Bdellovibrio bacteriovorus: one gene and its partner. The protein of the gene in region 1 interacts with the protein of each later gene in a pairwise test. Links are inferred from orthologs where the notes say so. Each region holds a gene or a part of one and is shown on either strand. Other genes may lie near its edges.

Evidence for each region.
Region 2: the proteins of ung (region 1) and ndk interact in binary tests that used the Escherichia coli proteins (3 or more experiments, as listed by UniProt). The link is inferred for Bdellovibrio bacteriovorus from one-to-one orthologs.

What each region holds. Positions count from the first base shown.
Region 1 is NZ_CP020946.1:375,191-391,058, forward strand. The notes cover bases 12,990-15,868. They hold ung (uracil-DNA glycosylase), read left to right. Parts: upstream 12,990-14,023; coding sequence 14,024-14,713; downstream 14,714-15,868. Other genes in these bases: B9G79_RS02005 (aldo/keto reductase family protein), read right to left, coding at 12,990-13,444; B9G79_RS02010 (hypothetical protein), read right to left, coding at 13,474-13,875; B9G79_RS02020 (hypothetical protein), read left to right, coding at 14,846-15,157; B9G79_RS02025 (hypothetical protein), read left to right, coding at 15,199-15,615; B9G79_RS02030 (3-dehydroquinate synthase family protein), read left to right, coding at 15,615-15,868. Also shown: B9G79_RS01910 (hypothetical protein), read left to right, coding at 1-782; B9G79_RS01915 (hypothetical protein), read left to right, coding at 814-1,737; B9G79_RS01920 (GAF domain-containing protein), read right to left, coding at 1,811-2,308; B9G79_RS01925 (LysR family transcriptional regulator), read right to left, coding at 2,311-3,168; B9G79_RS01930 (pirin family protein), read left to right, coding at 3,291-3,989; B9G79_RS01935 (hypothetical protein), read right to left, coding at 4,064-4,450; B9G79_RS01940 (hypothetical protein), read right to left, coding at 4,593-4,880; B9G79_RS01945 (FHA domain-containing protein), read left to right, coding at 5,190-5,654; B9G79_RS01950 (hypothetical protein), read left to right, coding at 5,788-6,222; transcriptional repressor LexA, read right to left, coding at 6,240-6,956; B9G79_RS01960 (general secretion pathway protein GspD), read right to left, coding at 7,079-7,747; B9G79_RS01965 (hypothetical protein), read right to left, coding at 7,805-8,146; B9G79_RS01970 (hypothetical protein), read right to left, coding at 8,250-8,471; B9G79_RS01975 (M14 family zinc carboxypeptidase), read left to right, coding at 8,644-9,534; B9G79_RS01980 (endonuclease I family protein), read right to left, coding at 9,547-10,416; B9G79_RS01985 (hypothetical protein), read right to left, coding at 10,641-11,171; and 4 more genes. UniProt on the Escherichia coli protein: Excises uracil residues from the DNA which can arise as a result of misincorporation of dUMP residues by DNA polymerase or due to deamination of cytosine.
Region 2 is NZ_CP020946.1:111,251-127,058, reverse strand. What follows is about bases 4,292-7,110. They hold ndk (nucleoside-diphosphate kinase), read left to right. Parts: upstream 4,292-5,397; coding sequence 5,398-5,823; downstream 5,824-7,110. Other genes in these bases: B9G79_RS00560 (tetratricopeptide repeat protein), read left to right, coding at 7,066-7,110; B9G79_RS00565 (class I SAM-dependent RNA methyltransferase), read left to right, coding at 5,921-7,042; B9G79_RS00575 (hypothetical protein), read left to right, coding at 5,082-5,381; B9G79_RS00580 (hypothetical protein), read right to left, coding at 4,292-4,961. Also shown: B9G79_RS00600 (cytochrome c), read left to right, coding at 1-594; B9G79_RS00595 (DUF2388 domain-containing protein), read left to right, coding at 803-1,141; B9G79_RS00590 (DUF7844 domain-containing protein), read left to right, coding at 1,324-3,258; B9G79_RS00585 (hypothetical protein), read left to right, coding at 3,283-4,083; more of B9G79_RS00580, read right to left, coding at 4,080-4,291; more of B9G79_RS00560, read left to right, coding at 7,111-7,821; B9G79_RS00555 (helix-turn-helix domain-containing protein), read left to right, coding at 7,821-8,936; B9G79_RS00550 (ArnT family glycosyltransferase), read left to right, coding at 8,939-10,255; B9G79_RS00545 (hypothetical protein), read left to right, coding at 10,252-11,463; B9G79_RS00540 (2Fe-2S iron-sulfur cluster-binding protein), read right to left, coding at 11,460-11,789; B9G79_RS00535 (3'-5' exonuclease), read left to right, coding at 11,841-12,458; B9G79_RS18450 (hypothetical protein), read left to right, coding at 12,523-12,645; B9G79_RS00530 (NAD+ synthase), read right to left, coding at 12,677-14,299; B9G79_RS00525 (DUF2203 domain-containing protein), read right to left, coding at 14,296-14,649; B9G79_RS00520 (hypothetical protein), read right to left, coding at 14,781-15,581; B9G79_RS00515 (tetratricopeptide repeat protein), read left to right, coding at 15,721-15,808. UniProt on the Escherichia coli protein: Major role in the synthesis of nucleoside triphosphates other than ATP. The ATP gamma phosphate is transferred to the NDP beta phosphate via a ping-pong mechanism, using a phosphorylated active-site intermediate.

The DNA of each region.
Region 1 (15,868 bases):
CAAACATGGGTGTATACGTAGGTCACTTGAGCCCGATCCAGCAAAGCCTGCGCGCAGGTGCGGTAGCTTCTGAAAATCAGAACAACCCGGTTGAAGTGTTCTATGCCAAAGACGGCTGGGGTGCTTCTGTGGCGTTGTCCAACTCTGAAGACAAAACCACTGACGTGAAAGAACAGTACCTGGCAGTTCGTTACGGTGTGGACCGCGACGGCATGGAGTTCTCTGGTACGGTTGAAGCTATCGCCGTGACTGAGACTGGCACCGACAAAACTGTGGGCGCTCCTTACATCACTTTGAACTTTGAAAAAGAGATGGGCGCAACTGGTTACTTCTTCAGTAAATTCAACTGGGGTTCCGGCAAATACGAAGCGGCTGCGGGTGACACTGACGTGAAAGACCTGGGCGCTGAAGTGGGTGTTTTGAGCCGTCAGATCAAGAATGTTTACTATGGTGTTTCTTTGGCTTACGCAAAACGTGAACTGGGTTCTGAGATCACGGCTTTGAACCTGCCAATCTTCGCGGGTGTTGAAGCAGAAGTGACTTCCTGGGCGGTGGTTCGTGCGTCTGTTTCCCAAAGCTTCCTGCTAAGCAGTGTTCAGGATAAAAATCAGGCGGCTCCGGCTGATGGCGTGATCACAAATAAAAATGACACGACTGTCGCTGCGGGTGTTGGTTTGAAATACAACAACTTCGCATTGGACGGTGTTGTTGCTGGTTCCACAACCGGTCAAATCAACGGTAACGACGTTCTGACTCAAGCTTCTATCACTTACAACTTCTAATCCTGAGATCGAACTCAGAAAGGAGTATGTTATGAAGAAAAGTATTCTTGCGGTGGCGGGCTTGGGCCTGCTGCTGAACGGATGCGGCGGGGGCGGTGGGGCTCTGACAGCGGCTGGTGGCAATGTCACCTTGGCGCAGGCTTCAAAGATCTTCACGGCTCAAGGGGTTTCCACGGCGCTGGCAAGTCTGGTGCCGTCTGAAAACGCGGTAAGCCCGGTGCAAATGCCGGTGGGGTTCCTGGGTGCATTTGATTCCTGCACCAAAAAGAATCCGGAAACTCCGGTGGACGAGGATGGCGACGACATTCCTCTGACGCTGGAAGTGAAATACAACTGCGATCGCATTTCCGGTGACGGTGACTCTGGTTACGCGAAAAGAGTCGGCGCTTACAAGATCGTGGACTTCAAAGATGCGGCAGGCGCTGAAAACAAGGGCTGGGGCGGTGGATATCGTTATGATTTCGACTTCTCTAATTCTTACATCGCTTCCCATGAAGAGTTCACGGATATTTACAACGGCTTCTTTGAGGTGAAAAAGACCTCCAGCACGTTGGGTTACAACTCTGCTTACACCGGCACGGTTGATGGTCACGCGAAAACGCCTGTGGCTTTCAACTGGAACTGGAAATGGCAAAGTCAGTGGGAAAACACCTACACTCCGGACGACATGGCTCAGCCTTACGCCAAAGGCAGCGCCAAGTTTGACGGCTTCTTCGGGGTTTCCGGGGTTATGGAACCGGACAACAATGGCAAGCAGGTCGAAGTGAAAGTGGTGTTCGCACTGAAATCAAAGGGTCTGAAGTATGATCGCGCCTGCGCCCGTCACTGGAGCGAAGGCAGCATCAGCTATATCGACGGATCCAATAATGAAATCCGTTACGAATATTCCTGCACGGATATGAAGGTTTATTTTAACGGCAAAGAAGAAACGATGACTCTGACACGCATGAATTAGCATCCTCATGCGTCGTGTGAGACTAAATCCATTGAAAGCCCCACAGTCCGTTTCGGGCTGTGGGGTTCTTCATTTAAGCGAACTTTTCCGGCCACTGGGTTTTTCTTAAAAGAATCTCTGCAAATTTCTCCAGACCCTTTTGGTCTTCTTGATCAAAGCGGTTTAAGACCGGCGCATCGACATCCAAAACTCCCAGCAGTTTTCCGTTATGAATCAACGGCACCACGATTTCAGATTTAGAGGCGGCATCAGACACGATGTGCCCTGGGAACTGATCCACGTCTGCCACCAGTTGAGTTTGCAGTGTTTTTGCCGCGGTTCCGCACACACCTTTTCCGATCGCGATGCGCGTGCAGGCAGGCAGTCCCTGGAAAGAGCTGAGCAGCAGTTCGTTGTTATGAAGCAAATAAAATCCCACCCAGTTGATCTCGGGCAGGTGCTGTTTCAGCAGGGCTGCAAAGTTCGCAAGATTCACGAACCATTCTTTTTCGGCCAGGCCTTCGGCTTCGGAGTGCAGCTCTTTATAGAACTTGGTTTTATCTGAATAGTTGATGGACGTGTGCTGTTGCATATCTATCTCCCTTGAGTGGACCGTTTCTGAAAGGCATTCCAAACTGAACGGGCCGTGACGCCGATAGGGCGGTTTTTGGGACGGACCAAACATAGCTCAAGATGGGTCTCAGAAGCGATGGATTTATCAATCAGCACCAGATTTTTTTCTTTGGTGCATTCGCTTTTGGCGATGCGGCCCCAGCCGACACCACCTTCGATCATTTTCACTTTGGTGTGGTGATCGGGGACGTAGATCTTGTGGCCGGGTTCTTTGCTGGGTTTGATCTGGCTGTTATAGACCAGAATCTGGGGGTGCTTCATCAGGAAGTCCTTGGTGGGGCTGCGTTTTTCCTGCAGCAGACGGCGCGACACGGCCGCCACCAGGGTGACGTCTTCCAGGAAGATACTTTCCAGATCTTCGCTGTTTTTGGGGGAAGGCGCGATCGCAAGATCAATTTCACCCTCCAGCAGGCGTTCGTATCCGCCTTGCAGGATGGATTTACTAAAAATCAGATTTACCGGCAACGTGGGGCGGGCGCACTCCAGAGCGATTATCTCCAGCACTTCGGTGGAAATCAGGGGGTCGGCGGAAATATGCAGTTCTGTATCAGCTTTTTGGCGTCCCAGTTCGATACCGACACGGGTGGTGTATTGGGCGGATTCCAGAGTGTTCTTTGCCACAGCATAAAAGGCCTGGCCTTCGGGGGTCAGCTTCACCTTGTATTCAGAGCGGTCAAAGATCTGAAGGCCCAGTTCGTCCTCCAGATTCTTGATAGCAACGCTTAAGGCGGGCTGAGAGCGGCCCACCCTGTCGGCAGCCGCACGGAAGCTTCCACATTCGATAACGGCTTTAATGAACTCCAGCTGGTCTAAATTCACGGTTTCCTCATGATAATTAAAAGCTATCAAGATGATAAAATCTTTCAAATTTTATTTATCGTCTGAAAGCCGTAAAGTCTATTACGAAAGACAAACACGACTTTTAAAAAAGGGAGCAACATATGATTCAGGTAAGAAAATCCAACGAACGCGGTCTGGCTCAACACGGATGGCTGAACTCCAAACACACTTTCTCTTTTGCCGAATACTATGACGAAAACTTCATGGGTTATGGCCCGCTACGTGTGATAAACGAAGACCGCATTGAAGGCGGCACGGGTTTCGACACTCATCCTCACCGTGACATGGAAATCATTTCCTATGTGATCGACGGCGAGCTAGCGCATAAAGATTCAATGGGTAACGTGGCCGTGATCAAACCAGGCGAAGTGCAACGCATGAGCGCGGGCACGGGGATTCGTCACTCTGAATACAACAACATCCCGGGCAAGGAAACTCACTTCCTGCAAATCTGGATCAAGCCAGACAAAGTCGGGGTAGAGCCAGGCTATGCGCAGAAGAACTTTGCTGACAGCTTCGGTTGCAGTGATTTGATTCTGGTGGCTTCGCACAAGGGCCGTGGTGGTTCCATCACCATGAATCAGGATGTGGACATGTATGTGGCAAAAGCCCAGGATGCTGGTGAAAAAAATCACAAGACCTATCCGCACAGACATCTGTGGGTGCAGGTGATTAAAGGTGATGTGCAGGTGGATTCAAAATCCCTGACGGCAGGTGACGGTGCGGCGATCACGGATGTGGAAACACTGAAGCTTTCCTGGGGTAAAGGCGCAGAGTTCATTCTGTTCGACATGCCTTAGTCGTAAAGCAATACGATTTGGAAATAAAAAAAGCGCCCATGTTGAAGAAACGGGGCGCTTTTTGTTTTTGAAAATTAAAGGCCGTGTTTAGCCATGCCTTCTTTCAGCATCTGGCAGCCTTCTTTATATATACCACTGCCGATTTCCTGAACCTGGTTTTGAAGTTCCGTCTTACAGGTCACGTCCGCATATTTCGGGAACAATCTTTTGCAGGAGGCATTTGTTTCTTTCATCTGATTCAGGATCAGTTGTTCATTTGGAATACCACCAAGCATGGATTGCAGGTGGGCGAACTCAAGAGCTACGTCATTATACAAAGTCAGGTATTCCTGAGTGCAGTATCCGTTGGCATCAACGCTTTGAGCTTTCGCAGAATCCTTGGAATCACTGCCGCCACCACCGGCGCAGGCTGTCAGCATGGACATAACAAGAACGGTGCTTAGAAGTTGGATGGTTTTCATTTTAAATCCCCTTTGTTTTCTGTCCCAGTTTTCAGAAGCTGGAACTAAATTTTAGAAAAACAGCGGGAATTCTTCGTCCCCGCTGCGGTATCCGATATGGACGACTCGCGGAGACGTAAAAGCAATGGCAGTGCCAGGGGGACTATTTTAAATCTTCAAATTCTTTAATCTCATCCTTTTCTGGTGGTAACGAGAGGTATCTTTTACTGTCTACTTCATTGCGGAGACGAACAATTCTCAGGTCGTCTAGCCCTTTAACTCCTTTAGAGATGCCACGGCTATCTCTTTCAATGAAATATTCTGAAGATACGAGAAGGTAAGGAAGGGTTGATGTAAGATCGTTGGATGTACCTTCGCTGGATGTAGTGACTTTCCACAATGGAGTGATCTTCTTACTTTCCGTAAATTTCTCAAGGTCGATTGCAGTCATGGAAATGTAACGTTTGAAGGTGGTAATTTGTTCGGTGTGAGTGCGCTGTCCGGCGTAGTTTAATGAGGAGGGAGTTGTTGTTGTGAGTTCCCCGACCTTACTTCCCCAGCTATTTGTAACTGTTGTTGTGTGACTTTTTGATGGAACAAAGTCATAGACGGGAGTCGAGAATATCTTGGTCTCAATTTTTGGGTCACTTACTCCATACTTTATTAGAATTGCGATGTTTGCGTCTTCCGGACGCTCAGAAATTGAGTAGCCTCTACCTTTTAGCCCCCCTTTTTTTTTTAGATGTGTAAGAGACAGGTATTGAATATAGCTAATAAGCTTGTATCCATTTCAATAGCTGAAGACGCTATTCCGTTCATGTTCTTTGTTGCCCGCCTGTCGCCAGACCGCGGTCATGCGAAGGACTTCGATGCCATCATGCGCCATTATGGACGACGCTGTATCTTTCTGACCGTGCCTAATATTCAGATATCCTCATACAAGAATGAGGATATGCCAGGGCACGCCAGCTTAACATTTAGCGAGGCAGGCTATGTTCTTGTGCAGGACTACAATTCTTCAAATGGCACATATGTTGGGCTGGGGGCGGAGGACATTGAGCGGTATTTGAAGAAGTTTGATGGATCGAAGGATGCGGAAACTATAACTGTGGATTTTGGCAGTTCCAGTTTGGTCCCTCGTCCACCTCACGGTCAGGTTAAGATAGGAAACTATTTGGGTTTGGAATTGGCGCGATCTTTCAGCATCTTGGTTCTCATGAAGTAATACTGCCGATGGTTTTGAGTGTTTTTTGAGCCTTTATTAGTAAAACCTTTTAGAAGGGTTTTCCAATGCTTCCTTATATGAGCGGATTGTCATCAAGGCATTTGTACTAAAATTTATATTTAGAAAGGCACGCATGAACTACATAGTTGAATTGTATATTTATGGAGTCGGGTTGGCGGTCATCAGCTCCTTGGTCGTGTTGTGGTTTGAAAATGAGAGGCACTCTAGGGCTGGCGTGTTGCAAGAAAGACTTAAGGCAGTTGGAAAGTGGTATTGTCCATTTACTGGGGAGTTGTTGCCATACTCTTCAGAACTTGCTCATGAATACAGGATGAAACAACAAAGCTCTCAGAAAAAAAATTTGAGTAGCATCCTATTTTTGGTGCTCTTTTCTTGGTTAGGAGTCTCTTATCAGGCCATTTTGATCTATCCGGTAATCTGGAGGCATTTTTTAGCCCTAAGAAATGGAAAGATTGGCCGTCTTTGTGATAGCAGCCGACTGATAACGGACTCAGATCTGATCCTATATATCGATCAAATTAATTGGTCTAATTTGGAAGATAAATGAAACTGTTTACAGTTTAATTAGAATTTACGGATCAGGCCGACAACGATCCCACGGATTTCAACCTCATCAGGGGTATACCACATGGATTTCATCGTTGAATTGGATGGGCGCAATTCCACCATCTTATCTGCGTCCCCAGTTTCCGGGCGGGGGCGCAGATAGAAGCGTTTCACGGTGGCTTCATTATCTACCGTTGCCACAATGATGTCGCCGTTGTTGGCGGAATTCTGTTTCTGAATCAAAATGATGTCTTCATCAAAGATCCCGTCTTCAATCATGGAATCGCCCTGCACCTTCAGCGCAAAGGATTTGGAAGGATTTCTGACCATGGAAGGGGGGACGTCCACGAACTCGTCGTGTTTGATGGCTTCAATAGGTTGGCCTGCCGCCACTTTCCCAAGAAGGGGAAGTGACAGGATCTCGTCACGAGCCTGGAGGAGCTGAGTGCGAGGAGATCCTGTCTTCGTCGAGACCGTTTTCGATTGCAGCTGATCCTGAACCGCCGAAGCGGAGTGGAGCACCTGAATGGCTCGCTTCAAGTTCTGGGGATTTGAGATATATCCCTTGTTCGTCAACTGCTTCAGATAATTCTGAACCGAGTTGAACGAAGCCAGACCGAAGTGATCCTTAATTTCTTGATATGACGGCGAAACTCCTGAACTTAAGATGTGCGCCTCGATAAACTCGAGGACGGATTTTTCTTTCGGTGTCAGTGGTGGGAGGGGCGTTTTCATCGTCATAACTTACATATGAAATTACAGTGTAAATTATATGTAAGTCAATAGCCTATTTTTATAAAAAGAAAGGACCAGCCCTTGGGCCAGTCCTTCGTCGTTTTTCGCGCTGGAAGCGGGTTTTATTGCTTCTCAGGGGCTTTTCCAGCCTCGTCATGCTTCGGTGCCGGGCCTTTGTGCGCTGGGCCGTTTGAAGGGCCATGATGGCGGCGGGAAGCATCCACCAGCTTTTTGGTGGCTGGGTCCACCGGTTTATCAACAGCCTTCAGGATTTCAGCGATGCGGTTCAGGTTCGTTGCCCAGTCGGTGAAGATGATCTGGTTGGCCGCCGCATTCACATTCATCTCGCCATCACGCGAAGGCAGGATGCGCAGATCGCGATTCAGATCCAAAACAGAAACATGCTTCAGCGTCGCCACCCAGGTGTACATGCGCTGCGGGAATACGGACGGAACTTCCGAACTGACCTCGATCAAATCACGCTGCACATTACGCGCGGATTTCACCACCATCACGTCGTTTTGTTTGCTGATCGCAAAGCCGTTGGTGGCAAGGGCGATGGAAAGCTGATTGAACGCTTCAGCCGGCTCCAGAGCCTCTTGATTATAGATTGAGATTTTTCCGCGCACGCCCGGATCAATAATGAACTTCTGACCCGTGGCCTTCGAGTAAATCTCGATCACCTTGGTCAGTTCCTCGTTATTGAAATACATTTTGATTTTGTCGGCAGCAGACGCCTGGGACAGAGTAAGAATGGAAACAAACAAACTTGAGATAACGTACTTAAGCATGGATCCTCCTAGCGCTGTTTAGGCTAGGAGACCTTCCAAAGACGGGCAAGTCCAGCTTTACAGCAGACCCGCCACGCAAGATGCCAGCGCTTGTTCAGCGTAAGGGGATAAAACCATGCGGACGTGGTTGTCGCGAGTGGTGGATTCAGTATAAAGATCGCTGACGTCGTTCATATGCTCAATCAGGCAGCCGGCCTTCTGGGATTTGATTTCCATTTTAACCAGGCACTTTTTATTGCGCACAGAGCAGCGGATGTCGTTGTAATGAACTCCAGGGGTCAGGTTTTCCTGATTCAGGGTCGCCAGCAGCGTGGTCTCGTCCTGAGACGACAAAAAGGCCTGGGCAGGAGATGCTGCCAAAGCCATGATTGCGGCAAGTGCGATAGTGATTTGTTTCATAGAAGCCTCCTTGTTTCTAACTATGCTTCAAGAGCTAGTTGTAACAAGCAGACCATCATAGGTAAAAGGTATATAAAGAATTCAGATATGCACGTAACGAATGTTATTCGTTGCGTGGGCATTCTTTCTTTTCGTCCTTACAGACCGGTTTGATATCGGCAATCACGGGCTGTGACTCGGAAGCCACTTGGCGGGTGATCACAGGGATCGGTGTGGAGTTTTTTGCGTGGCTTACTGGCGCCATCGAGCAGTTTTGATAAAACAGTATCACGACGGGATTGATTACCAGCATCGCTACGAAACTAAAACTACCTCTATTCAACATACTTGCCTCCACACTGAGTCCTAATGGTCACACCCTTTCTTTTACGGACGAAAGCCTGCAAGACTTTAGTCAATTTGTAAGGATTCTCAGCTTGATTCAAAAAAAGCCACTTTCTCATCTTGAGAGAATTCGCAGACACAGCGATAATGATTGCTGAGTGGTTAAGAGGACTATGAAAGCATTAATTTTTAGCGCGATCCTTATGACAGTTGTTGGGGCGAAGGCGAACTTCCCTGATCTTCAGCAAGACTGTATCAATGAGCTCAAAAAATTTCCGGGCGCTTGGGACGACAAGCTTTTGCATCAGGCTTGTGCCAAGGTGCAAATCGACACTCAGTGCGTGAGTGCGGAAGGCCGGCCTATCTATCATTATGAAAAGATCTCTTCCACCCCTGGAGCCAAAAAGGTTCTGGTGTTCAGTATGATTCACGGAGATGAAACGCCGGCAGGCACCGTGGGCCGTTACTGGATGGAGCGTCTGGAAGGCATCGATCCGCGCAATTCCTGGCGTGTGATTCCGGTGTTGAACCCGGATGGCGTGAAATACAAAACCCGCTACAACGCGAACAAGATTGATATCAACCGCAACTTCCCAACCAAAGATTGGGATGCGGGGGCTTTGACTGCGTGGAGGCGTTCTACGGGCTCCAACCCACGCCGTTTCCCGGGTAAAGAAGGTGGCAGTGAGCCAGAAACCAAGTGCGCGATGAAGCACCTTGGTGACTTCCAGCCGGATTTTATCGTATCTGTTCACACACCGCTCAAAGTTTTGGATTACGACGGACCGAAAGTGAAATCTCCGCCCAAGTTTGATTACCTTCCTTGGAAGTCCCTGGGGAACTACCCTGGGTCCTTGGGTCGTTACATGTGGGTCGAGCGTTCAACACCGGTGCTGACGATGGAACTGAAAGACAATCTGCCGCCGAATCTGGCGCCGTTTGATCAGCTTCAGGATATTATCGGGACGCTGGTGAAATACGAAACCTCTGCAGAGCAAAAAAAAGAGGAGACTTCCACAGCCTCCTCTCCAACGAGCTTTTTACCTGTCGCCTTGGAACACTAGTTCCAGGGCTTTCTAGAAATCACCGATAGAATCTTCAAGACCCGGGAAATCGATGAACGGGTTTCTGTTCCCTTGCATCTTGTGGATCTCGTCGTTGCGGCTGATTTCTTCATCATCAATTGGATCTTCTTTGGACCACTTGCGCAAAGTCGCTTCCTGACGGGAATCAATTGGCAGGTCATATCTTACAGAGAAATAGAACAAAGCGCGAGCCACGTTGCCGCGGTGATTTGCCGGTGGCATGAACACGTCAGCGCCACCCTGAGCTGCGCGACCGAAACGGGATACTCTGCATTTCAGGGGTTTTCTGTCCTGAACAACTTCACCAAATGGGTTGTTGCCGCGGATAGAGTTCATTTCATTGTCAGTAGGATACAAGTGGTGCATGTCAGCTTTCTGCATGCTCTTGTTGTGGCGGCCAGAGAACTTGGATTGCGGCCAGGTGTGCTCAGTGTTCACAATGTTGCCATCGGGAATTCTGCCCGGAGCCGGAGCATTGCCGCCGCGGAAATCAGCAGAGCCACGGATAGAGTCGCAGTAAACGTCCTTCACGGCATAGTCCCCGTGACCTTCATCAACCAAATAGAAAGAACCCAGAAGGAAGGTGCGAGCGCCGTCGTAACCCAGAGAAACATGCTGATAGCAGTTGTCGCCGCTGCAGCCGTTCACGATCTGATCGTAGCTGCCGTTCACACGAAGGTGGAAACTGCGAAGAACAAACTGAATGTTCTTTTTCAGATCGTCGTTGGAAATTCCGGAAGCCAGATCGTGGTGGAATTTTTCGCCATAATAAGGAACATCGCCGGAAGAAGGAGCTGCAAAAACGAATTGCCCACAAAGCGTGGATACCAGCACCAGAAGAGAAACTGCGGTCAACTTCACAAAGAACCTCCATAGTCAGGCATTTGAGGTGCCTGGTAGAAACGCTGCGCCCTATTCGCAGCATATACGGGGAAACACTATGAAGTTATTTCCAAAAGATTCCGTGGTTGCAACAACTTAATGAAAACCAACCGTATACAAACAAATTTGCGCGGTGCGGAGGTGTCATATTCGACAAATTATCGGAAACAGGGCGGTTTTTAGCCCTGCTTTTTAAGATTTTTTCAGAAAACTCTCTGGCATTTCAGGCGCAGGTCCCAGATTTTTTTCCACTCATTTTGGAATATCAAAGCCGCTTCGCGGGACTGAACAGTCAGGCGGGCCTGCAGGGATCTTTTGTCCAACTGAAGCTGATTGAGGACATCCGGGGTGTAGGTCAAGGTGGAGCCCTCTTCCAGGGCTTTCATGGTCAGGAACTCTGGGGATTCCTGCATCTCTTCTCCCGCCCAGGCGTGAATGTAGGTGGAGTTCAGGAACTTGGTGTGAAGACCCTCGGAGCGGTTATAGATGTTTTCATATTGGGAAAGCGGGATGTACTTCAGTTCGGCTTTGGCGTAGCGCTGGCCATCACGGTAAGGCACCGAACCAATACAGACTTCCACCTTGTGCATTTGAAGTTTGGCCAGATCCGGCTTCGTGACTTCGCAGGCGTAACCTTCGTCAGCGGGCCAGTCGGATGTCAGAAACTCTTGGCAGTTGTGGGCCCAGGACAGGGCCGGGAACAAAAGCATGGCAAGTACAAGCAGGCGGTTCATGGGTACTCCTGAAAGCGCTGGTTATACCTTAAAGGCCGTGGGCCTTCCAGATGGTGGCCGAGGCGCCTGAAAAAGATTCCGGACTGCTCAAGGTTCAGACAGGTGACAGCGGCTTTCGCGGTGAATCTTGTCGCTGCCAAAGCGTTATGGAATACTGCCGATGTTTCTGGAGGGGTTCCTTGGTTAAGTATTTGATGATGGAGATTGAAAAGTCTCAGCTTATGAAGGCTGTGCATGACAACAACAGCCTGGTGCTGGATCTGGAGTGCATTCTGAGTGTGGTGGATGAAACCACCGACGTTCTGGAAAGAGCCAACAGCAGTGTCACCACTAAAATCACCATCAAAAATCCCCGCCTGAACCGCGTGCCACCTGTGGGCTACGTGTCTGAAGGTCAACTGGAAATCGACGACAAACCAAAAGGTTTCCTGCCACTGAATCTGGAATACAAAGGCGACTTCCGCCTAAGTCTGACCCTCGGCCCGGATGAGTTCGAGACCGAAGGTGATGAGATCATTATCAAGACCGAGAACTCGGAGATTCCGTCGGGGTATCGTAAAATTCCCGCGATGGGGTGGTAGACTCGCTAATCTTATTTCACGATTAACTCAAGGCTGACCTTGGTTCGGGAGTCTTCGGCGGAAGGTGGAAACTTCATCGCCTTGATTTTGGAGATAATGCAGTCTTCAAATGCAGGATCTTTGAAGTTCATTTCGCGAATGCGCGGATTCTTTACAAAGCCATCTTCATTTTGAATCCAAACAAGCGTTGCTCTTCCATCCAGGCCCGGCGATCTCTTTACTGCATCTTGGATGCAGGACTTGAAAGCACCTTGATTTTGATCGAGCGTGCGGTTGGTCGCTTTTTCCGTCGCGTCCAATCGTTCTTCGCGCGTAGGTACATTTGAACAAGAAGCTAGAGCTAGCATCATCAGGGTGAGGATAACTTTTTCTTTCAATTAAAACTCCCGTTATTGGTCGGTCTCGTTGTTGTTCTTTCCACTTCGTTTATGGGCGATCCACGATAATGCAGCAAATGCTGGAAAAATAATAAATGAATATAGGACATGCGTCTTAGCTTCGGGGCCGCATGTAGTTTCCCAAGTACCTAACCCGCTCGCGATACATTGATCCAACGAGTAATCGAATAAAATAACGATCGGGACCAGTAGAATAATAAGGTAGAAAAATATGGCTGATTTTTCTTTATAGGTGGGCATGGTTCTATCTTCTGTGATTTATTTTGGCGGGTACAGTCAAATAGTAGTGAAAGAAAAAGGCTGCGGGGGATTTCCCGGCAGCCTTTTGTTTGTCTCATTAGTAAGCGAAAATCTTTTTAATGTCTTTGTCGATCTCTGGTGTGATTTCAACCTTCAAGGCGCCCAGATTTTCCTGCAGTTGTTCGATGCTGGTTGCGCCCAGGATCACGCTGCTGACTCCCGGTTGGGCGGCGGTCCATGCCAGTGCCAATTGCGTGCGGCTGCATTCCAGTTTGTCGGCGATGCCTTTAAGTTCCCACACGCGCTGACTGTTCTTTTCGGTATAGAAGGTGTCCTTCAACCAGTCGATGCGCGACAGGCGGCCTTCGCTGACGCCCTTGTCGTATTTTCCGGTCAGCATGCCAGACGCAAGCGGCGACCAGGTGACTAGGCCCATGCCGTGTTGTTGGGCTTTGGGTTGCACATTGGTTTCAAACTTGTCGCGCACAAGCAGGTTGTACTGCGGCTGTTCGACTTGCGGTTTGTAGTAACCACCCTTGTCGCAGATGTCCATGGCTTCCTGAATCTGTTCAGCGGTCCATTCGCTGGTTCCCCAGTACAGAATCTTTCCGTGATGAATTAAATCATCCATGATGCGCACTGTTTCTTCCACCGGGGTTTCCGGGTCATAACGATGGCAGAAATAGATATCCAGATAATCCGTACCGATTCGTTGCAATGACTTGTTCACGGATTCCAGAATGTGTTTGCGGGAAAGACCCTTGTCGTTGATGTCTTCACTCATCGGCCAGAAGACTTTTGATGAAATCACCAGCTCGTGGCGCGGGAAATCTTTTAAAGCTCCGCCCATGATGCGTTCGGATTCGCCTTTGGCGTAGATGTCGGCGATGTCGAAGAAATTGATTCCGGCTTCATAAGCCAGGCGCAGAATGCTGCGGACGGAAGTGAAGTCTTTGACGGTGCCACCAAAGGTGGTCCATCCACCCAGAGAATAGGTGCCGATTTTAAGACCGCAACGGCCAACGCTGCGGTAAGGCATATTGGGATTGAACATCAGGGCCTCCTTGCAGAAGCCCCATTATCTTAATGAAGAACCGGATGTTGCAAGTAATGATTGATTTCGATGATTCGGTCTTGCTGACTGACCACGGAATCCTGAATCGCCACCAGCTTTTGCATCAGATTGTCTTTAGCAAGCCTAATGGCTTCGAAGATATCCTCGTGGACGCCTTCAGCCTCGGCCTTCGCGCCGCCCTCGTTTAAGACGATGGCAATACGATACAGTTTCTTCAGACCCTCGCGGGTGAATTCGCGCCCGTCTGTTTCATACTGGAGCGCAAGTTTTCGGGGATCCCGGGCTACTACCGCAACCACAGTCTGTGGAGTCACAAAGTGTTCAAACTCTGCGATCTGCTGGTAGATAAAGGACTTAACCTCAGGATTTTGCTCAATAAGCTCAATGGTGGGGTTGAGAAGGGTCGTCATAGGCGGCCTCCTTTTCCTCGTAGTTATAGTGTAACAATGGGGTCGAATTTTGTCTGGTCAAGAAGACTGGCACCGAAAAAATAATTTGAAATCGAATAGGTTTGCATTAGAATCCCGAACCTGGACCATAGACCTGTGTCAGATTGAGATGGAAAATATTAAGTCAGAAATCAAATTAGACTCATCTTGGAAGCAGCATCTTCACCTCGAATTTGAAACCGAGCGCATGAAGAAGCTGAAAAACTTTTTATCTGCTGAATACAAGGCGGGTAAAACGATTTATCCCCGTGGCGATGACTATTTTGCGGCGATGAATCTGACTCCTTTTGACAAAGTGAAAGTGGTGATCGTCGGGCAGGATCCTTATCATGGCCCCGGTCAGGCGCACGGACTTTGTTTTTCTGTGCAAGACGGCGTTCGTTTTCCTCCGTCTCTTAGAAACATCTTTAAAGAACTTCACGACGACGTGGGCGCGACCATTCCACAAAGTGGCTCCTTGACCAAATGGGCTCAAGAAGGTGTGTTGTTGCTAAATGCCGTGCTGACAGTCGAGGACGGAAAGGCCGCTGCCCATCAAGGCAAGGGCTGGGAAGAGTTCACCGACAAGATCATCCACGTGCTGAACGAAGAAAAAGAAAATCTGGTGTTCATTCTGTGGGGTTCTTACGCGCAGAAAAAAGCGTCCTTCGTGGATCGTAAAAAACACCTGGTGCTAGAGGCTGTGCATCCATCGCCATTGTCCGCTCACCGCGGATTCTTTGGGACTAAGCCCTTCTCCAAAACCAATGCCTATCTGAAATCCAAGGGTATTGGCGAAATCAACTGGAACCTGGTTTAACTCCTTCGGGGGGCGTCCAAAATAGATCCATCCCGGTGTTTTATATCAAGCCTGCAAGGGTAAAAGCTCTAGTCTTCACTGGGGACCTTGGCTAAGATATAAGAAGGTCTCAATTATTCACCAGGAGGATTTATGAGATGGCTTGTTATGGTGGCTTTCGTGGCACCCGTCTTTACAGGCTTGAATCCGGCACAGGCGGGTCCGTCGATCCGTTTGGTCGCAAGTGAACACTCCACCATCACCGCAGACACCGTTAAAAGCATCCGTGCCGATGGCAACGGGCTGCTGGTGGTCTTTACGAAAACAGCCGGAACCTATTATCTGGATCGTGATGTCATCAACTTTGAGACCTACCGCAGAAAGCTGGAAGAAAGTCTGAAAAATCAGAAGCCTGTCAGCGTCAAGGCCGAGCAGCATCAGCTCAATATTGTTGAAGTAAAATAAGGCCCCGTTGTAAACTGGTCTCCGTCGTAAGGAGACCTTTTATGCGTCATATTGCTGCTGCTTTTGTAGTGTTGTCCCTAGCTTCCCAATCCTTTGCCACTTCCGCTGAAGAAGTGAAAACCAAAACCGCTGAAGCAGCCACTGCTGCGGCTGATTACACCAAAGAACAAAAAGAGCAGTTCCAAAAAGACATGGAAGAAAATCTGGCGAAAATGAAAAAAGAAATCGCCGAGATGAAAGAAGCTGCCTCCAAGAAAACCGGCGAAGCAAAAACTGAGTACAACGATCAGATCAAAGCTTTGGAAAAAAAGCAGGAAGAAATGAAGAAAGATCTGGCGAAGATGAAGAAAAGCTCTGGCAAAGCCTGGGGCGAAATGAAAAACGGAATGAGCAAAGCGTGGGATGCGATCTCTGATTCCTACGGTAAAGCCAAAGCCCACCTGTCAGAAGAAAAATAATGAAAAAAAGCGCACTGCTCTTCACCACAGAATTACCTCGTCCCGCAGACCTGGGGGAAGAGCTGTTGTTGGTCCACGACGAGATCTTGCCTCGTAAATCCAAAGCCTTTAAAAAATGGATGGCACAGTTTCCACTGCGTTATCCGGTGAAGGCCGGGGAATCTCTTAAATCCGTTCAGAACTTTTCCGAACACATCACCAAGATCGTCAAGCTGTGTGAAGGCGCTTCCAGCCGGCGTTTGACGGTGGTGGT
Region 2 (15,808 bases), 270 kb from region 1 along the record:
GAACAGATCTTTAAAAACAACTGCGCCAAGTGCCACGGGAACTATGAAAAAGCCTGGAACCTGCCACATGCCCTGGTGCTGTCGCCCGCGGAGCGCCTGAAAACAGTGGAAGTCCGCTACAAAGAAAAAACCCCGGTGGTGAATGTTGGCACGGATCCCTACCGCCGTCAGGGGATGAAGTCTTTGGAACAACTGAATGACCTTGAGATCTCCAAAAAGAACGGCATCGTGATCAAAGCGCAGGAAGGCTATGTGCCACCACCACTGGTGGGCATCTGGGCCCGATGGCCGTACATGCACAACAACTCGATTCCGAATCTGTGTGTCCTGCTGACTCCGGCAAAGAAGCGTCCGTCGATTTATTACTCCGGCGAAGCGCTGAACAAAGACACCGACTATGACTTCGCCTGCGGTGGCTACCCGATAGGCGACAAAACACCGAAAGCGTGGAAGACACGCGAGCATTTGTACGACACAAGAAAAGCCGGCATGGGCAACATGGGCCACGATGAAGGCATCTTCATCAAAGATGGAAAAGAAATTCTTTCCGCCGAAGACAAATACAATCTGATTCAATTCCTGCAGACACTCTAAGAATCTCCGCGTGAGTGTTTCCTGATTTTCCTGCAAACACGGGCGCTTATTGGCGCCCGCTGTTCAATCCCTAAACACAAGCCCTCATCGGATTTACCGCGAATTTCCGGCAAATGCGTGATTTCCCGTACTGAGACACCTTGGCACTGTTGCTGCAATACTCCCCAGCCAGTAACCAAAACACATTAAACCCTTTTTAGGAGTGCCCATGAAAAAGTCCGTTATCGTTGCGTTGTTGTTGTCCGCTACTATGGCTCAAGCTACTGAGATTTCTCAGGTATACTCTGCTTCTGTGACTTCCACAGTAGACTCCATCCTGGCGATTCCATTGATGACTACAGGTGGTGTTGTAGCGACATCGGCTTCTATCTCTGGTCAGACTTTGAAACTTGTTGTTGAAGCTAAAGAAGATGCCGCAACGATGGTTGCTTCTGATGGCGCTATCCGTGGCGTCTCTTTCCAAAAAGCTGTGGAAGCAATCCGCGCTGAAAACCCAAAACTTCAGGCTTCCGATCTTGAGATCGCTGAAGGCATCTTGAAGATGTAATTCGCGCTTTATCTCCTCCTCTTCTCTGGAAAAGGGCTGCCGCAAGGTGGCCCTTTTTTATTTTCAAATCAATCACTTAGGTCCCCATAGTCTGGCACTGAATTTGTATTAACTTTCAGAGCAGGGCTTGGATTTTCCAAAGTCCGGGCAGGTTTGTCTCATTTTGAAACAAGGAGAGCCCGATGAACAAAGCAGGATTGATTGTCGCCGCGATGCTGATGGCTTCCAGCGCTCATGCTTCATTCAGTTACTCTTTGACTGAGGGACCTTCTGACAAACAGTTCAGACAAAACGCCCAGATCCTGCTAAAACAAGCAGAACAACTGCTGCCGGCTTCGATCAAATCCCAATTCAAAAAACCACTGGAAGTCCGATTTGAAAGCTTAAAAGAAAACGGCGATCACGCCTTGGGAAAACTGTCCTGGGGCAAGGTGCGCATTGATTTGAAGGCCGTGGCAGAAATCCGCCGTGGTGAAAACAACGCCACCCGCATCAACCGCACTCATAAAACCTTCTATCGTGAGATTCTGGCCACAGTGGTTCACGAAACCATTCACGCCTATGACAAACTGAATGTGCATGATGCCGATGAATCCCGCATGATCCGCATCTGCAAAGAAGAAAAAGACGATCGCCAGAACAACCAGACCAGCCCCGAGTGCCGTCCTTACGAAAACATGTATCGCAGTTATTCGCAGAATCCTTATTTCACGATGATCGCAGGTTTTGTCGACAGTGATGAATCGTGGATGAAACACCGCAGTCCTGACATCTATGAGCTGACCAGCGCCTTTGAGTCCTTCCCGGTGAACATGGAATACTTCCTGATGGACCCGGACTATGCCTGCCGTCGGCCTTCGCTGTATCACCTGTTCCGTTCCAAATTCAATCACACACCATTCCCGAACAGTCGCTGTCAGGTGCCTTTGAACTATGTGATTCCAGACTTTAAAGGCAAAGACAGCCCTCTTCGCAGTATCGATCCAAGCCGCATCTATCAGGTTCATTATCTGCTGGCGGCCGAGGGCGAAGCCATGATGAGCGGCTGGGGTCATTCCATGTTCCGTCTGGTGATGTGTGCTCCGGAAAGAAAAGAGGTCGGTCCTGACTGCCTGAAAGATCTGGATCAGCACATCGTGCTTTCTTACCGCGCCTTTGTGAACAGCATTCAAATCAACACCCTTAAAGGTCTGACCGGGGACTATCCATCCCGTCTGTTCCTGGTGCCGATGCATCAGGTGATCGAGGAATACACCAAGACCGAGCTGCGCGATCTTCGAAGTGTGCCGATGAATCTTTCCCGTGATGAAATCCGTCAGTTCGTGACCCGCACAATCGAAACACACTGGTCTTACGATGGCCGCTACTATTTCACCTCGAACAACTGCGCGGTGGAATCACTGAACCTGATGAAGGGTTCTTTGTTCCGTCCCGAGCTGATCTATCTTCAAACCAAAACCCCGATTGGTCTTGAAAAGGATCTGTTGCGTCTGAAGATTGCCGATAACCGCGTTTTTGCCAACCGCACTCAGGCCATCAACACCGGCTACCTGTTTGATTCTTACCGTGACCGTTATGAAATGAGCTTCAAGGTTCTGAAAAACACCATTGGAGTTAATCAAAAAGATTTCCGCGAGCTGCTAGCCCTGACGGCTGCCCAGCGTGGCAGTCTGTATTCCCGCATCAACAAGCTGGAAGGCAAAACCCGCCGTAAAGCTGCGGCCGCTATTGTATTGCTGGAAAACGGTGCTCACCGCTTCCTGACGGCGGCGATCAAGGCGGATCTGACCCAGCATGTGATCAGAGAAGAAAAACAAGCCGCCAAACGTGGCGAGACCACCCGCCAGAAAGAAATCGTGACCGCGCTGACTGAGATCAGCGACATGTTCTCGCAACCAGCGGCCTTCCTGAAGGGTGCGGATGGTTACGGTTTGCCAACTGAACAAGACTGGGAACAGGTTCAGCGTCTTTCCTCGCACAAACAAAGCCAGGGATCTGACATCTATGATGAAGTGCAAAAGAATGTGGAAAGCCTGATCAACTCGGCTCAGATGAAAGAAATTGAAGCTATTAAAAAGAACGTGGAATTTGCGCTTAGCTTTATGCGCTCCATTTAACCCAAGGGACAGACAGATTTGACGATGAAAAACGCCAAGCTGATACTTACATTTGCAATGATGCTGACGTCCCTGACGACGCAGGCGAACTCGTTCTTGGAAGAGCGCGAGACCTATGCCCGCGGGATCATGGTGGCCACCGACACCCGCGATCAGGCCGACTGCCAAAGAACCCGGGATCAGATCCGAACCTTTATGCCTTTGGAAGAGGATCTGTGCGCCGTTGATGAACTCAACCCCATCAGTGTTGTGGTGATGACGATTCCAATTGATGAGTGGGACTTTATGGGCGAAGTGGACAGCTCGCGCAGGGCTGAAAGATCGGCCCGGGATTCCAATGTCGGCTTCGTGCGCGGCGGACGCACAAGTCTGTTGTTCCTTCTGCCTTCAGCCCGGGAATCCAACAACATGATCCGTGTGGCCGTTCGTCGGGACGCGGCCACCGTGGCGCAAGTGCGTGTGTCGGATCTTTCGATGCTTCAGGAAATCAAACGCGGGCACACGTTTGTGCATTTCATTCTTAGAAATATTCCCCGTCATCTGAGTGATGAGGACCGCGAAGCCAGCGACCGCATCATCCGCCGCGTGCGCCTGCGCTCTTCGTCGATAGAAGGCATGGCCAAAGAAAAATCCATTCTGCAGTCGTTGAATATTGTGGATAACATCAATACGTCAATCAACGAACCGGCAAGCCCGGACCGTTTCGAGATGGGTTTCTTTTTGCCGGAAGGCCTGTGCCTGTCTTTGAAAAAGTGCCTTAACAGCGAGGATGACGACAGTTTCTTCCCGCTAAGTCTGGGTTTCTCGTTTAAGATTCGGTTCTAAAGACGATACGCCGGGTCTTTGCGATAGTGGGCGAAAGGATCATATTCGCCCACCGCCAGGCGCTTTCTTTTGTTGTACTTTTGCCATCGATCAGCCAGGGCAAAGGGGTCGTAATGAATTCCGCCGGAAAGCAGATGATCCTGCAGATTCGTCGCCACCGGCTTTTCTTGGGTGGCGCGGGTGAAATTCAGCACCGGTTTGCCAAACTCCCGCTGCTTGCGAAAATTCAATGAATGCGAATCACTCAGGAATTCAAACTTGGCCTGGAAGATGGTGCTTTCTGAACTCCACTTCAGCTCGTTAAACTGTTCTTTCAGGGCCTTTCTTACGGCGCGCACGGCATGCACTTTCAAAACGGCATCTTCAGAAAAGGCGCGCAGGGATTTTTCCAGCAGATAACCTTTTGCATCGACTTCAAACTGCAGCATCACGGTGCCGAAGTGATTATACTGGGCCAGAATAGAATCAAACATCAGCTCGCTGTCGATGCGTTTAAAGACTTCGCGGTGATAATCCCAGTTGTCGGTGTCAGCAAAAGTATTGGCGCTTTCCAGCGCATAAGTGGCGCGATCCCGGAAGTCTTTCTGGGGACCTGCAGAGTTTACGGCGACATCCTCGCGATCACTGAAGTCATAGGTTTTAAACAGGGACTTGGTGATTGCCGCTGATTTCGCGCCCTCAAGTCTCGATGCTCCGGAAGGGATCCCTTTTTTCGGGCCTGCGGAAGGCACTGGGGATTTTTCAACAACTGCAAATTCCACCGGGACAGGATCAGAACTGGTGGGCGCTTGGACAGGCACGGGTTTTCCCAACCACAGGGCTGACAAAGCCAGGGCATGAATCGCGACAGAAGTGAGGATCCATCTAGCAGAGTGCATGGAAAAAACGCTATCCCAGGATTCAGTTCGAATATAGAAGAGCTTATAACCCCATGCGGCAATTTTCCGTTGACAGCGCCCTTTCCGGCCTCTATTTAAGGGCCATCCAGGAGATCTAAGATGAAGAAATTATTGGTTTTTGCCTTGCTGGCAGCCAGTCCCGCGTTCGCCGGTCGTATTGATGAAATCCAGATCATGACCACCGAAGATGTCGAGTTCACCCTGAATCTTTGGCAGAACCGCGAAAGCTATCAGATCACCTACCAGAACTTCACCACCCCGTCCGAAGGTCACGATCTGGCCGTTCAGACAAAACTGGTTGTGAACACCGCAAACCAAGGAAACCAAGAGTGGACATGTGTCACTCAATTCGTTAAAACTCCTAGGTTCTTTGAGATTACTAAAACAGTTTGTCATTAATAAACAAGGAGACACCATGTCTATCGAACAAACATTCTCTATCATCAAACCAAATGCCATGAAGAAAAACGCTATCGGCGATATCGTGAGCATGTTTGAAGCTAACGGCTTGAAAATCGCTGCTGCGAAAATCACCGTTCTTACAACTGCAAAAGCTGAAGAGTTCTACGCTGAACACAAAGCACGCCCATTCTTCGGTGAGCTTGTGTCCTTCATGACTTCCGGTCCGGTTATGTTGATGTGTCTTCAAGGTGAAGGCGCAGTTTTGAAAAACCGCGAAATCATGGGCGCTACTGACCCTAAAAAAGCCAACCCAGGCACAGTTCGCGCGAAATTCGGCGACAACGTGGGTGAAAACGCTGTTCACGGTTCTGACTCTCCAGAGTCTGCAGCTCGTGAATTGGCTTTGTTCTTCGAAAAACACGAAATCTGCAACGTTTAATCGTTCACAGATTCAAATTTGAAATTAGCGATATAAAATGTCTGCGAAATCAAACCAAAGGGGAGCGAAAGCTCCCCTTCTTGGTTCAAAGATCAAATTGAATATTGAAAAACTCGCCATTGGCGGTGCTGGAGTCGCTCGACACGAGGGCATGGTTGTCTTCGTTCCTCAAGCAGCGCCCAATGAAGAAATCCTGGCGGAAATCACTCTGGTAAAAAAGAACTTCATGGAAGCCCGCGTGGTCGAAGTTCTGTCCGCCAGCCCTCATCGTCGCGAACCACCGTGCCCGGTGGCGCACACTTGCGGCGGCTGCAACTGGCAGCACATCACCGAGGAAGAACAGCGCCGCCAAAAACACACTCTGGTTCTGGAAACGATCAAGAAGTTCAACCGCGATCTGGAATTCAACTATCTGCCGATCCAGCCCAGTCCACGTGTGCTGCGCTATCGCAACCGCATTCAGCCGAAGTTCAAAAACGGCCGCTTCGGCTTCTTTGCGCGCAATTCCCACCAAATCGTGGAAACGATGGACTGCCTGATCACGGAAGAAACCCTGACCGACAAGTTTGCCGAGGTGAAAGCCTGGGCCGAAAAGAAAAATGCGAAAGATCTTCAGCGTCTTGAGATGTACATCGCTGAAGAAGGCGATGTGCGCTACGGCCTGATCACGGACGAGGATGACGGCATCGGTTTTTCTCAAGTGAATCGCTTTCAGAACGAAGACCTGCTGCGCACGGCTTTGGACTGGGCGGGCGACGGTCCGTACAAAAAAGTTTATGACCTGTATGCGGGTGCCGGAAACTTCACCTTCCCCCTTGCCGCGAAATACGCCAGTTCAGAAATCATCGGTGTCGAGCTGAATCCGAAGCTCGTGGAGCGCGCCCGCTCCAAAATCACCGATAAACGCATGACCTACTTCATGTCGGACGTGGAAACCTACATGCGCCGGGCCAGCATCGGGAAAGATGATCTGGTGGTCCTGGATCCGCCGCGGGCCGGAGCCAGTGAATACACCATGCAGACCCTCGCCGCCGCCCAGCCGCGCAAGATCATTTACATCAGCTGCCATCCGGTGTCTTTGGCTCGGGATCTTAACTGGTTCTTTGCTCAGACGCAGAAAATGGGCATCAAGTACAAGCTCGACCGGGTGCAGACTTTCGAGATGTTCCCGCAGACGGATCATGTGGAAACTATTGCGGAACTCAGGGTTGACTCTTAGTCCTCTAATGATACCTTTTTAGCATGCGTAAATGGATTCTCGCTCTGTGCGCCCTGACCATGCTGGGTTGTGCCAGCCGATCAGCACAGGAAAAACAAAAAGCTGAACTTCACCTTCGTTTGGGTGCTGCACACATTGAAAGCGGCAACTATCCCTACGCTTTGCAGGAACTGCTGAAAGCTCAGGAGCTGGATCCGAAAAATCCCGTCATTCAAAACAACCTGGGTCAGGTGTATTTCTATCGCGATCGCTTTGATCTGGCCGAGAAACATCTTCGTCAGGCACTGGAATTTGAGCCGCGCTATTCCGACGCCCGCAACAATCTGGGCCGCGTGCTGATTGAAGAAGGCCGCTACGCCGACGCAGAAAAAGAAATTCGCACGGTGATCAATGATCTGACCTACGGAAATCCGGAAAAAGCCTACATCAATCTGGGACTGGTGAAATTCAATCAAAAAGAGTACGGCGCTGCCCGCACCGCTTTTGGCAAAGTCATGGACACACAAACGGACGACTGCGTTGCCAACACTTATTACGGCCGTACATTCTTTGAGGAAAAGGACTATGGTCGTGCTGCCGAAGCTTTGGATCGCGCCATCGGGTTCTGTCAGAAGATTCTGTTCGATGAGCCCCACTACTACAGTGCACTTTCCTACTATCGTCTGGGCGAAAAATCCAAATCTGTCGCCCGCTTTGAAGAGTTGATAAAATATTATCCCACCGGTAAGTACCGCGACAAAGCCAAGGGAATGCTCAGTTTGATTCGAAAGGGACATTAATGAAAAAGACCGGAGAAATTCTAAAGAAAGCCCGCGAGGAAAAAGGCCTCTCCCTGCACGAAATTGGTCTTTCTTTGAAAATCAGCAGCAAGGTTCTGAAAGCCATTGAAGAGGGCGACGAAACCCAATTGCCGGCAAAGACCTTCCTGCGCGGCTTTGTACAGAGTTATGCCAACTTCCTGCACTTGAACTCCGATCAGGTCCTTGAAGTCTTCTACGAGGAAATGGGTTCCACAAAACCAAAGCCTTACATTCGCCAGACTGACGAACCCAAAGCGGCGGCCCCGGCCGAACCCGAGGCAAAACCGGCAACAGCCTCAACCGAAGTGACTGCCGAAACGACAGCGGCTCCGGAAGCCACGGTCACTCCGATTCGCAAGACTCCGCCACCAACCAGCTCCAATCACGGAATGCAGTCCCTGAAAGAAAACAAGAACACCAAAACCTATATCATTCTGGGTCTGGGTGTTGTTCTGGTCGGCTTGATTCTGTTTACAAAAAAAATGATCGACAAGTATTCCAAGGAAGCCGAAGTTCCAAGCGCCGAAGTGGCACAAACCATGGAAGGCGCAACTCCGGTGGTGGTCGACACCTCCATTGATGGCGGCACTTTGACGGAAGTGGAACCAAACACCACTCCCGGTCCGTTGGGCAACCTGACGACGGCACCAACGCCTGCGGCACCGGTGTCCTCCACAGCAACCCCTGCAGCGTCTCCGACTCCGGCAGTGTCCACGCCGGCGACCCCGGCGGCTTCCCCGACCGCAACGCCGAAGCCGACGACAACTCCAAGTCCTGCTCCAACAGTCACTCCGTCGCCGACGCCAGTGGCTTCGCCGTCTCCAAGCCCGACACCCACTCCGACTCCGAAACCTGAGGCTGGAAAGCCTGTTGAGCTGATCGTTGAGGCACTGGATTCTGTGGAGATCGAGTACTCCGCTCCAAACGGCAAACCACAAAAGATCCGTCTTTCTGCAGAGCAGGTTCACACCTTTAAAAGCAAAAGCGGTCTGAAGATCAATTTCTCCAACGGTGGCGCTGTGAATCTGATTTTGAATGGAAAAGAAATCGGCATTCCGGGTGATCTTGGTAAACCAATCCGTCTGAGCTACTAATCTTGAAAGATCTATTCCGCATCTGGTGGATCAGCCTTCTGGTGAAACTTGTTCTGTCAGCACTCATCCCGTTGAGTGCTGATGAAGCTTACTACTGGGTGTGGGCGCAGCGCCCGCAGCTTAGCTACTTCGACCATCCCCCACTGGTGTCCTGGCTGTTCTATCTTGGACACTTCCTTGAGCCTTTCATGCACGCGGTCCGCTGGCCGGCAGTGATTCTGGGCCACGGTTTACTGGCAGTATGGTTCTATATCCTGAAAGACAAGATCGACTTTGATAAAATCAAAGTTTGGACCTATCTGGTGCTGTTCTCCCCGCTTCTGGGATTTGGCTCTTTGATCGTAACACCGGATCTGCCGGTGATGTTCTTCTGGTCCCTGGCCATCTTGTTATCCCTGCAGGCTCTCGACAAAAAAGCTCTTTCCAGCTACCTCTGGCTGGGTGTGGCTTTGGGTCTGGGATTCTGCTCCAAGTACCACATCGTTTTGTTCGTGCCGTGCCTGCTGGCGTATCTGACCCTGGAAAAACGCTGGAAGGATGTGCGCTGGAGCGGGGTTTTGCTGACTCTAGTGTCCGGCCTGATCTTCTGCACGCCGGTTCTTTTGTGGAATTATCAAAACGACTTTGCGTCGTTTGAATTTCAGATCAAACACGGCCTTGAAAAAAGCTCTTACAATCCGGAATGGACACTGTCCTATATTCTGGGACAGATCCTGATCGTGTTCCCGCTGATTTTCTGGGCGGCCCTGCGTGCGAAGGTTCCCACTACCCTGCGCTGGCTATTTTACTTTGGCTGGGGGCCACTGCTGTTTTTCCTGTTCACGTCCTTCCGCGCTTTAGTGGAGGCCAACTGGCCGATCATCGCCTATCCGGCGGTGCTGGCGTTGGCCCTATTCCATCCTAAAGTACAAAAGTGGACCAAGGTGTACATGATCTTCTGGGGAGCGATTGTCGCTGTTGTGCTCGCCACCCTGTTCACTCCATCTTTGCGCAAACTCAGTGACAAAGTGGAAGAACCTTATGTCTTCCAGGAACTGAGCACCGTGGCCAAAGAAGTGAGTCCACTTTACGCCAGCAGTTATCAGATGGCGTCCTCACTTTGGTATTTCAGCAAGGTTCCGGTGTTTAAGCTCAAGGGAATCAGCCGTTATGACTTCTTTGACACACTTCCCGAGGCCGAACCGCAAGGGAATGTTTTTTATTTGGTGAAGCGCGAGAGAAATGGTTTACCAAAGTGGATTTCCGAACAACAATGGCAGATGAAAGAGATTCGAAAAATCTCTCCTGACTTTGTCCTGTTGGAATTCACAAGACCATGAAAGTAATTGCGACTCTTTCTTTTTTACTGGTGACCTTCTTCTTGTACGGATTTTATCTGAATCAGTACGAACTGGCTGTGGTGCCGCCACAGATCACCTCGCAACATTCCTCCAGAAACCTGTATGACTACAAAGGTGTGCTGAACGTGCACACCGATCTTTCCAGTGGTTCGGCCACTTCAAGTTTTGTCATCACGTCGGCAAAACTTGCCAACCTGGATTTCATCTTTTTCACCGACTACAATATCTTCAACATCCCGACGACGTTTGAATCCTACCATGGAAATCTGCTCGTCTTTAACGCCGGCAAGTACAGCTATCTGGATTCACGGCTTATCTACTATTCCCTGAATCAGGAAAGCATCGGCGCAAACCTTGGCGACGCCCAGGTGAAGCTGTCCGATCTGCTTTCACAGAAAACCGGCGCCAGCAAAGACACCCTGACGATTCTGGCTCATCCCTACAAAGCGGGTTATTCCTGGTCCGGTGAAATTCCTTCGGGTCTTGATGGATTTGAGCTTTTGAACATGAAAAGTCTGATCAATCGCGCCTGGGCGGAATCCAAGGTCTCTACCATCTGGAGTCTTTTGATTTACCCTTTCAATCCGCGCCTGGCGTTCATTCGACTTTACACCGAACCCACGGATGAAATCGCGCTTTTAAACAAACTCAGCCAGCAGCGCAAAGTGGTTGTTTATGCCGGAACTGAAGCCTCGGCGCGGGCGATTCCACTGGCGAATTATTTCATCCGCTTCCCAAGCTACAAACGCAGCTTTGAATTCATGAGCAATCACGTGCTGCTGAAATCCGAACTGACCGGAAGCTTCAACAGTGACCGCACCAAGATCTTCAACGCCATTAAAAACGGAAGCTTCTATATTGCACTGGACACGCTGGGTGACCCGAAAGGGTTTTCCGCCACCATCGAAGACGGCAGTCACAGCCACATGATGGGTTCAGAGGTGAAATTCAGCAAAAACATGAGTCTGAAAGTGACTCTGCCCGCGAAGCCTCAGGACTTTTTTGAAATCATGATCATCAAAGACGGCGAAGTGGTGGCAAGAAAGAACGAACCTGAAACGGTGTTTGAGCTGAAAGAGCCCGGAACTTATCGCGTGCAAGTGCGGGTCAGTCCGATGCTGCCCATCCCGGACGCCAAAAAATGGATCACGTGGATTTACACAAACCCGTTCTACGTTCGCCCTTAATCATCTGCTAGTGGAATTTCAACCGTGAGCCCGTCCACGGGCTCGATCTGACAGGCCAGCCGCTCCGAAGGCTGAAAGCCCCGGTCCTCGGCCATCTCCTGCTCCAGCTCATTGCGTGGAGGCAGCTTTTCCAGCCCCTTCACCACGAAAACCCGGCACGTCCCGCAGGTCGCGTTTCCGCCACAGGTGTGGTTCAACGGCACCTTCGCCCGCAAGGCCACATCCAAAACGGAATGATCCTTTTGACTCACTGAGACATCAATATTTTCAGGCAAAAAGCTTATAATTTTTCCAGACTTGGATGACACAGTCAGGAACTCCTTCACGGGGACACTCTTTAGTTGAAACAGCCCCATCCATTTTGTATCAATGTTTTTATGAGATTCATAGCTTTTGACTTAGAGACCACTGGTACAGTTCCTGGAGTAGATCAAATCGTAGAAATCGGTGCCGTTCGTTTTATCGATGGCCAGCCCGAGGCGATCTTTGCCACTTTGATTGACCCACTTCGCCCGATTCCGCCGGGGGCTTCCGCCGTGAATGGTATCTCTGATGATATGGTTAAAGGCAAACCCCTGATCGACACCATCCTGCCGGCCTTTGCTGAGTTCTGCGGTGAAGATGTGCTGGTGGCGCACAATGCTCCTTTTGACTCCCAGTTCCTGATTGCTGACATCAAAAAGCATGAAACCACAGCTCCTCGCGGAGTGATTCTGGACAGCCTGCCAATCGCGCGTAAGGTCTTCCCGGGTCTTCCGAACTACAAACTGGGAACTTTGGTTCAGCATTTGAAAATCCCAACTTCCAACTTCCACCGCGCTGAAGAAGATGCGACTTATCTGGGCCACATGTTCAGCCAGATGATGAAAAGAATCTCGATCGGCGGACAGGCCCCGCAGGTCGGAAACCTGATCGCCCTGACCGGCAAACCCGAACTGCGTTTCCCGCAAATCGTGCGCCAGCCAAAACAAATGGACTTCTTCGGAGGTCTTTAAGAAACGGCCCTTCGGGGCCTTTTTTATTTCTATCAGCTCAAGGAGTTTTAAATGTCTAAACTCGATGCCCGAAGGCCTTGATCGTGTTCTGAAGATGCTGGCCGAAGCCGAGTGCCGGGGCGCCATCGCCGGAGCCCAGCGCGAGTGCATCCAGCTTTGCAAAGATGTCTCTGTCTGTGCGAAATAAAAAAAGCCCCTGCAAAGGGGCTTTTTAGTTTCTAGATTTCCCGCGCCCGGTGAGCCACCGGATATCTTCTGCCCCGGCCGAACGAGTGCTGCGACACTTTCAGAATCGGCGGCGCCTGCCAGCGCTTGAATTCCGTGCGCATCAAAACAGGCAACAGCCATTTTTCAGTCGCTGATTTTGCCGGACCTGATTTTTCCACCAAGTAAGTCACAGCCTTGTCCAGGTCATCGTACTCAGGCAAAGAGTCCTGATCTTTCTGGTTCGGACGAAGTTCCGCCGATGGTGGCCGGTCAATGATCTCTTGCGGAATCACTTCACCTTGTTTGTTATAGTATCGGGCCAGAGCATACACTTGCGCCTTGGTCAGGTCCCCCAGTGGCGCCAAACCACCGCACATATCCCCGTACAAAGTGGAATAGCCGGACGCATATTCACTTTTGTTTCCTGTCGTCAGCAGCATGCTGTTTTCTTTGTTGGACCACGCCATCAAAGTCAGGCCACGCAAACGCGCCTGCAGATTTTCATTCACGATGCTAAAACCCTCAAGACCCAGGCCCTTGTTCAAAGCCTTCAACACGGACTCATACATCGGACCGATTTCGACAGTTTTGAAATCCACGCCCATATTGGATGCCAGATCTTTTGCCAAAGTCAGACTTTGTGGAGCATTGAACGGACCCGGCAACCCCACACCCACAACATTCGCAGGACCCAGGGCATCCACCGCCAAAGCCGCCACAACAGCGGAATCAATGCCGCCGCTAAGACCCAAATGAACTTTTTTAATGCCGGTCTTTTCACAGAAATCACGGATTCCCAACACCAGCGCACGACGAAGTTCTTCTATGGCTTCAAGTTTGGGATTCTTGTTCCAGACTTCCTGGGTGTTAAGATCAATCACGTTAATGTCTTCACTAAACTGCTGGCAGGTCAGAAGTTTTTTGCCTTTTTTATCCAGCACGAAACTGCCACCATCAAAGATGATCTCATCCTGCGCGCCCACCAGATTCACATACATGATCGGAGCATTGAAATACGCCGCCGTTTTCTGGGTGACATATTCCCGCTGCTTCATCTTGCCTACAAAGTAAGGCGAAGCGCTCAGATTGATGACCATGTCGATCTTTTGTTTTTTAACTTTGGAAAGGGGGTTTTCACGGTAAGGCGAATTCCCTTTTGCATCGGGCCACGCCCAGATGTCTTCACAGATGGTCAGGAAGAACTTCTTCCCTTTCCATTTGAAATAGTTTTTCGACAAATCGCCGGACTCAATAAAACGGGCTTCATCAAAGACGTCACCCGTCGGCAGAAGCTGTTTATGGAAGAAGCGCGGCTTTTCACCTTTGGCAATCAAAGCGGCACTGTTGAAATAGGGACGCCCTTTTTTTGCCGGGTTCTTGGTGATCAGGCCCATGATCACGCCGATATTTTTAGGAAGCTTTTTTATCAGGTCTTTGAATTCGGATTCTTGTTTGGCGACGAGCTTTTCACGCTCCAAAAGATCAAACGGGTGATAACCAAACAAGGTGCATTCAGGGAAGACAACCAGATCACATTTTCTTTGCACGGCCTGGTTGACGAAATCGAGGATCTTTTCTTTGTTAAACTGAAAGTCCGCAAGAACTGGATTTATTTGGGCGACGGCGATTCTCATTCAATCGTTATACGCCCAGAAAAGCCATCTTGGTAGCCGTGCCAGTGATTAATTTCAACTTCTGGATACTTCCAGCAATAGTAGCCATCCCCATTGTCAAAATCAGCCATCCACAGGCCCTTGGGCTCGCCGCCCAGCTTTTCGATTTTAACCTGCCAGCGGTCGATAACGGTGTTGATCTGGGTTTCAATAACCGCCACCGACGGGTGGCTTTTATCGGAATAGGCATCGATGCGGTTCAGGTGCTGTTTCACCTCACGGCAGGCCTCTTCGGTCATACGGTAAATGACGGGAAGCAGTTTGCGTGCTTCATCCAAGCTGAACGTTTTATTGCGATTGATTTCAATCACATTTTCCAAAGGAACTCCCCCATCACTGAACAGATAGGCTGTATCCTTTAAAGAATGTACTGTTTCAAGAAATTAACGACATGACAGACAACTTAAGAATTTCTATGAAGAATTTCTAAACGCGACGCAGACTATTTTTCAAAACTCTTCGACATTTGCAGTGCCTGACCGCCCAAGAACACCACCAGCGCCAGAATGATGGCGACGATGAACAGGATTCTTATAAAATTTCCAATGGTGAAAGGTTCTTCCTCTTTTTCAAAGGTTTGGACTGGCGGTTTTTTCACCGCCAGCTTCTTCACCGGAGGAGTCAAGGACTCTCCCGTAACAATCGAGGCTTTTCCTTCGCCATTTGATTTCTTTTCAAGCTTTTTGCGCTCTGCTTCGGTCAACCCCGAAATCGCCACGGAACGGGTTTTAACGGGACGGGGCCCATAGCTGCCACCACTGCTGCCCCGGAAGAATCCACCGCTGCCACCGCCCTCCAGGGCGATTTCAACGACCTTGCCTTGAGCGCCTCCACCGGATTCCACCCCGGACGACGGACGACGACCCCGGTTTATGAAACGACTGCCCCCACGGGACTGAGAACCGGCATAAGTGCCGCCACTGGAACCACTTCCGCTGCCGCCACCGCCATCACTGCCAGAACCGCTGCCTGATCCATCTTTATTGGAGCCCGAACCACTGCCGCTGGAACCCCCGCCGCCACTACCATTCGGAGGACGGCCGTTCGCCCACGTTCCCGCCTGGAATCGGGTGTTGCACCCTTCATCGGCTACGGTGGTGTCTTCACTTCCCACGGAAGGAAGCTCACCCATTTCCAGCAAACATTGCACGTAAGAACCCATGTAGTTTTTGATGAAGGCATCCATGGGTTTGATAATTTGAGACGTCAGCCCGATCAATAATGCGACAATGATCACGAGCATAAGGACATACTCGAGCGCGGCCTGACCTCGCTCGCTGGGTAGTCCAGATGTAAGTTGAGATTTCTTCACTCGTAAGAGCATTTAGGTCATAATACAGCATATGCCCAATGGACTGAATTTCAATCGACTCATATTTACAGTGTTCTTGGCTTTTGTCTCATTTCTGGTCATTGATCCGCCCCGTGCCCTTGCGGCAGAGCAGACCAAAGACGAGTTCTCTCTCTTTG